Regions from separate parts of the Serratia sp. CoH_122_TC_1 genome, predicted to be linked through region 1. Evidence: predicted binding sites of a transcription regulator. Region 1 holds the regulator's gene; each other region holds the start of a gene.
The links. The regulator CRP, encoded in region 1, controls carbon source genes, mostly activating them, when cyclic AMP is high. The targets are predictions, from matches to a motif close to ATGTGANNNNNNTCACAT.
Positions count from the first base shown of each region.

Region 2: the regulator CRP is predicted to act here: its motif matches at 1,166-1,183, upstream of AC2FC2_RS13790 (PTS sugar transporter subunit IIB).
Region 3: the regulator CRP is predicted to act here: its motif matches at 976-993, upstream of uxuA (mannonate dehydratase).

Region 1 covers NZ_JBXWLA010000013.1:20,468-22,739, forward strand. The annotation lists gene AC2FC2_RS17080 (phosphoribulokinase) at 1-257, shown strand, start outside; gene AC2FC2_RS17085 (OsmC family protein) at 296-703, opposite strand; gene crp (cAMP-activated global transcriptional regulator CRP) at 1,083-1,715, shown strand; gene AC2FC2_RS17095 (YccS/YhfK family putative transporter) at 1,770-2,272, shown strand, end outside.
Region 2 covers NZ_JBXWLA010000009.1:202,479-204,750, reverse strand. The annotation lists gene chbC (PTS N,N'-diacetylchitobiose transporter subunit IIC) at 1-650, opposite strand, end outside; gene AC2FC2_RS13790 (PTS sugar transporter subunit IIB) at 662-979, opposite strand; gene AC2FC2_RS13785 (LysR family transcriptional regulator) at 1,465-2,272, opposite strand, start outside.
Region 3 covers NZ_JBXWLA010000014.1:143,481-145,752, forward strand. The annotation lists gene uxuA (mannonate dehydratase) at 1-940, opposite strand, end outside; gene AC2FC2_RS18415 (mannitol dehydrogenase family protein) at 1,279-2,272, shown strand, end outside.

The sequences.
Region 1 (2,272 bases):
TCCAGCGGGTACCCACGGTCGACACGTCGAATCCGTTTGCCGCCAAGGCGATCCCTTCGCTGGACGAGAGCTTTGTGGTGATTCACTTCCGCGGCCTGGATCAAATCGACTTCCCTTATTTACTGGCGATGCTGCAGGGATCCTTTATCTCACACATCAATACGCTTGTGGTGCCGGGCGGCAAAATGGGGCTGGCGATGGAGCTGATCATGGCACCCTTGGTGCAGCGTCTGCTGGAAGGCAAAAAAATCGAATAAGTGGGTAGAGCGCGGCAGTCAGCCGCGCCTTTTCGCCATTAGGCCACGTCGCGGATTTCAAAGCTGTGAGTCACGCTTGCGGCCTTACTCAGCATCAATGACACCGAGCAGTATTTCTCCGCCGAGAGGTTCACCGCCCGCTCAACGATTTTGTCGCTCAGATCTTTACCGCTCACGATAAAGTGCAGGTTGATATGGGTGAACAGCCGCGGTGCTTCTTCACGTCGTTCAGAAGTCAGCTTGACCTCGCAATCACGCACATCATTACGCCCTTTTTGCAGGATCGACACCACATCGATAGCACTACAGCCCCCTACCGACATCAGCACCATTTCCATCGGGCTGGGCGCTTTGTCGCCCGCATTGCCGTCCATCAACACCTGATGGCCAGACGCGGATTCACCCAGAAACGTTAACCCTTCCACCCACTTAACTCTTGCCTGCATACTGGTCACTCCGGTTAATTTCTTAAAATCAGGGTACGCTTTCGCATAGAAACTGGCAACGGAACCTGATGCTAATCATGCTGAAGCGAGACAACACAAGACACCCGCCTCACTCTGTGCTACAAACAGAGCCGCAATAAATCTTTCCGGGACACTGATTTCAGGGAAACTCCCAGGGAAAGGCTCCTTTACCGGTATGTTAACAGAATGTAGCTTGCAGCTCTCCCGGCAAGTTAATATGCTAGAGCGACAGCGTATATTTATGACACGCCTCAAAATCTGCTGATAGCCACCATTAAAACAACGGCGACAACAGGTTTTACAGGGAACTCTGACCCCTGTGACACAAGGCAGCGATAACAACAGAGGATAACAGCGAATGGTTCTCGGCAAACCGCAAACAGACCCTACTCTCGAATGGTTCCTGTCTCATTGCCATATCCACAAATATCCATCCAAAAGTACGCTGATTCACCAAGGTGAAAAAGCCGAAACGCTTTACTACATCGTCAAAGGCTCCGTCGCGGTGCTGATTAAGGATGAAGAAGGTAAAGAGATGATTTTATCCTACCTTAACCAGGGGGATTTCATCGGCGAGCTTGGATTATTTGAAGAAGGTCAGGAGCGTAGCGCCTGGGTTAGGGCGAAGACCGCCTGTGAAGTGGCTGAAATTTCCTACAAGAAATTCCGCCAGTTAATTCAGGTCAACCCGGACATCCTGATGCGCCTGTCAGCCCAGATGGCAAACCGTCTGCAGATAACATCTGAGAAAGTGGGTAACCTCGCCTTCCTGGACGTTACAGGCCGTATCGCGCAAACACTGCTGAACCTGGCGAAACAACCTGATGCCATGACCCATCCTGATGGTATGCAGATTAAAATTACTCGTCAGGAAATTGGCCAAATCGTCGGTTGTTCACGTGAAACCGTTGGCCGTATTCTGAAAATGCTTGAAGATCAAAACCTGATCTCCGCCCACGGCAAAACCATTGTCGTTTACGGCACGCGTTAATCACTGAAAAAACGGCGCGATGATTCGCGCCGTTTTTTTATGCCCCAAGTCATCATGTGGCGCAGACTGATTTACCACCCGGAAGTCAACTATGCACTGCGGCAAACGCTGGTGCTGTGCCTGCCAGTGTTACTCGGCCTGTTGAGCGGCCAACTGCAATACGGCCTATTATTTTCCCTGGTTCCTGCCTGCTGCAATATTGCCGGGCTAGACACCCCTCACAAACGCTTCTTCAAACGTCTGATCGTCGGTGGCTCTCTATTTGCACTCAGCAGCCTGCTATTACAGCAAGCATTGCTTTGGCACTTGCCGTTGCCGGTGTTGATGCTTGGCCTGGCACTGCTTCTCGGCGTCAGCGGTGAAATAAGTCCGTTACATGCCCGCCTGTTGCCCGCCTCGCTGGTTGCCGCCATTTTCTCCCTCAGTATGGCCGGTACAGTTCCGCTTTGGCACGCACCGCTGCTATACGTCGTGGGTACCGCCTGGTACGGGCTGTTTACCTGGTTTTGGTTCACGCTGTGGAAAGAACAACCGATGCGCGAATCGCTCAATCAGCT
Region 2 (2,272 bases), on a different contig from region 1:
ATTTGGTGGAAGTTGGTTCCCCACAGCGTAAGGCAGTAAGCCAGCACGCCCATGATGGACAAAATGAGGAAGCCCGGGATCAGTGCAGAGAACGAGCGCGACACTGAAGAAGGTACACTGTCTGGCAGGCTGATCACCCAGTTGCGGCGAACCACAAAGGTAAACATCTCGGCCACGACCAGGCCGATCACCATACCGGAAATGATGTTAGCCCCCCCTAGCCAGTTAGCGCCAACGGCATAGGCCTCTCCGACACTGAACGGGGTAACAGTCATAAAGGCAGCCACCGCCAGCAACGCTGCCGCTAATGGGTCGACCTTACGCTCTTCAGCCAAAGCCATACTGATAAAAAATGGCGTCATCAGGGACATAATGCCCAAGGTGCCGTTATAAACGCTGCCTCCGATGGCCTTCAAGCCATTGAGCGTTTCAATGGTGGACGGATCCAGCCGCACCCCCAATGAAAAGAAGAATGATCCTTCACCGAAACTGAGAAACACGTTGTTGATCAGAACGAACATCGCCCCAGTCAACGTCAGTGGCATTAAACGAATGAACCCGTTTTTGATGGCATTAACATGGGGCTGTTTACCAATTTTCACAGCAAAAGGCAGTATGACCTTTTCCAACGAGGCAATTAACGTATTCACGGCAGACCCCTTTATTGGTTAGCTTTTTTGATGGTGGCGACCGCAGCCTTCAACACCCCAAGGCCATCGAGCTTGCCGTATAAACCGGAGTCGATCACTTCGACGGGCTTATTGGGTAACTGTTTTTGCACTTCGGCGAGCGTGTAGGCAATCTGTGGCCCCAGCAGGATCAAATCTGCTTCAGCGCCCTTTTCTGCCGCCAGCGCCTCAGGATAAGCGGCAATGATCACCGGCACTTCGTACTTCTCGGCTTGCGCTTTCATTTTTGAAACCAGCAGGGAAGTCGACATACCAGCAGAACAAAACAGATAGATTTTTTTCTTTTCCATACCAAGTCCCTCAAGATAATCAAAAAAGCCCCGTGTCATTTGTTTGCCAGATGCAATAGTTATTGCCTCACGCACATTCCTTATGAAAACTTCCGTTACGTTGCCCTGGTTGCAGACAGTATACGGAGGCATTGAAGTGGACCGGTAAGCCACCAGCACAAAGAACCGTCTCTGCTTGACCTACCAGATTGACCCTCTTCACATTTCATATAAAAAAATAGTGTGACCTGACTCACAAACAACCTTTAATTACTGAATTTATTCGCCATAAAAGAACAAATAACAATTATAAACAATACGTTATAAACATGCAGAATGTTTATGGATAATTCCATGCGCAGGGTCATTCATCGGTTGATTGGTGAACAGAAATAGTTCGCCCTTGATTAGCGCGCATCATCAAGATAAGACGAGACAAGCGGTGGCAAAGAGTCGGTGTTTTTGAGGGAAAGGCATTCGACGGACCAGCCACAGGCAGAGCAAGATTACGCTTCGGGACTGATCGTCTGGCTGGGATAACGCACTACGTTAATTACCGTAGTCAATGCGACGGGGTGGTTTCTGCGGTTCGGATAGTAAAGATAAAAACCTGGGAAGGGTGCGCACCAATCGGCCATCACCCGCTCCAGCCGCCCTGCTGCCAGATGTTCCTTTACTTCTTCCTCGATGGCGAACGCTATACCTGCATGCGCTAATGCGGCTTGCAACATCAGTCTTGCATCATCAAATATCAGCGGGCTATTCACCGAGACGGAAAGTATCTGGTCGCCTTTTTTAAACGTCCATTTATAGAGCTCTCCCGAAGCAATCTTTCGCCATCCAATACAGCGATGATTCAACAGGTCTTCGGGGTGGTTTGGCTTTCCATTCTGTTGGAAGTATTCAGGCGTTGCCACAATAGCCATACGTAAATCAGGCGTGACCCGCACAGCTCGCATATCGTTGTGTAGATCCTCGCCAAGCCGGATGCCGGCATCAAAACCTTGTTCGACAATATTGGCAAATCCCTCTTCCGCCACAATTTCCAGCGTAATACCGGGGTAATCGCGGGCCAAGAGCCCCAAATGCGGCACCAGCGCAAGTTGGATAGCCGTTCGGGACGCATTGATACGAACCACGCCCTGTGGCCGATCGCGAAAGGTATTCAAGCTCTCCAGCGCCGTATCGATATCGGCAAATAGCGGGGCCAACGTCGTCAGCAAATGCTCGCCCGCCTCAGTCGTTGATACGTTGCGGGTGGTACGATTCAACAAGCGAATGCCAAGCTGCGCCTCCAAATCGCGCATGGTATGA
Region 3 (2,272 bases), on a different contig from region 1:
CTTCATGGAAGCTTTTCGGGTTTTCCTCACGACAAGTGGCGCGCAGGTGAGTGAAGTGGATACGATCGCCGAAGGTCTTAATCATCCGCACCAAATCATTGTCCGCACGCACACCATAGGAACCAGTACACATAGTAAAGCCGTTATAAAGGCTGTCGACGGTCTGCTTGAACCACTGCATATCGTCAATGGTCGAGACAATGCGCGGTAGACCAAGGATTGGCCGCGGCGGATCGTCTGGATGCACCGCCAGCCGGACCCCGACCTCTTCCGCCACCGGAACGATTGCACGCAGAAACACCGCCATATTTTCGCGCAGTTGCGCTTTGTCGATCCCATCGTACTCCGCCAGACGAGCGCGGAACTGATCGAGCGTATAGCCCTCTTCTGCCCCCGGCAGCCCGGCGATGATATTGCCGGTCAATGTGGCAATCTCCGCAGCGCTCATGGCGGCAAAGCGCTCGGCGGCCTGCGCCTGCTCTTCCGCCGTATAATCCTGCTCTGCGCCTGAGCGTTGCAGGATGTGCAGTTCAAAAGCCGCGAAGGCGATTTGATCGAAACGCAGCGCTTTCGAGCCGTCAGGCAACACATATTCCAGATCTGTGCGTGTCCAGTCGAGGATCGGCATAAAGTTGTAGCAAACGGTATCGATGCCGCAGGCCGCCAGGTTACGCAGCGATTGCTGATAATGGGCGATATGTTGCGGGTAATTGCCGCTGTGGGTTTTGATCTCTTCATGCACCGGAATGCTTTCCACCACAGACCACACCAACCCCTTTTCCGCCAGCAGTGCCTGACGTGCCTTGATCTCCTCGATCGGCCACACCTCGCCATTCGGAATATGGTGCAATGCAGTGACGACGCCAGTAGCGCCAGCCTGACGGACATCATCAAGAGAGACAGGATCGTTCGGCCCATACCAACGCCATGTTTGTTCCATTATTTATCCTTATAAAAAATCGCCCAATCTTGCAGAAGGGATAAAGATCGCACAGTGTCGACAATCTTGTTATACCAAATTCAAATAGATATCGGTTATCTTTCACCTTACTCTTTCACATCTGTCTGTCAAAAGCGAAACGACGATTGGTTGATCCACTTCACGAATCTGGCTTATTCTCGACTGAGACATGTTATTGATACGCTGGCAGCCTTACACTGCGTCAGATAACCCGCGTGCGGAAGGGTGAAAAAAACGCCCCTTAGCGCAAAAAAACTGGTCTGATAACTTTTAAGAAGTTACCTGCCAGCATCTTTTACTCAGCTTTGGAGTTTTGCATGAAGACGATCGCCAACTCACCGCTTCCCGATGCCGTCCAGCAACCGCACTACGCACGCAGCGCATTACAAAGCCGCATGGTGCATATTGGGTTTGGTGCCTTTCACCGCGCCCATCAGGCACTGCTGACCGATCGGGTATTGAATCGTCAGGGGGGCGATTGGGGGATCTGCGAGATCAGTCTGTTTGGCGGCGATGCGTTATTCCAGACGCTGCGTCAGCAAGATCATCTGTATAGCGTGCTGGAGAAAGGTGCGGCTGGCGATCAGGCTATCGTCATCGGCGCTGTGCATGAAAGCGTTCACCGCAAGCTGGAAGGCATAGGCGCCGTCCTGGAAAAACTGGCGGAGCCTCAGGTGGCGATTGTCTCGATGACGATTACCGAGAAAGGCTACTGCATTGAACCAGGCACTGGGCAGTTGGATCTTCAGCATCAAGCGATCCTCGCCGATCTCGCCCATCCCGAGCAGCCCACAACGGTTCCTGGCATTTTGGTAGAGGCGCTACGCCTGCGTCGTGAACGTGGTCTGCCCGCCTTTACCCTGCTTTCTTGCGACAATATTCCAGAAAACGGCCATGTACTACGCAATGCAATAGTCGGATTAGCACAAGTGCGCGACGGCGCTCTGGCCGACTGGATTACCCAACACGCCAGCTTCCCCAGCACCATGGTCGACCGCATTGTTCCAGCCGCTACGCCAGAGACGCTGAATGAAGTGGCTGATGCACTCGGCGGAGTACGCGATGAATGTGCCATCGCCTGTGAACCTTTTATTCAATGGGTGGTGGAAGACAATTTTGTCGCGGGACGCCCCGCGTGGGAACTGGCTGGCGCACAGTTGGTGAACGACGTATTGCCGTTCGAACAAATGAAGCTGCGCATGCTCAATGGCAGCCACTCCTTTTTGGCCTATCTCGGTTATCTGGGAGGCTATCAATATATAAACGACTGCATGGGCGATGAGGCTTATCGCCATGCCGCACATCACCTGA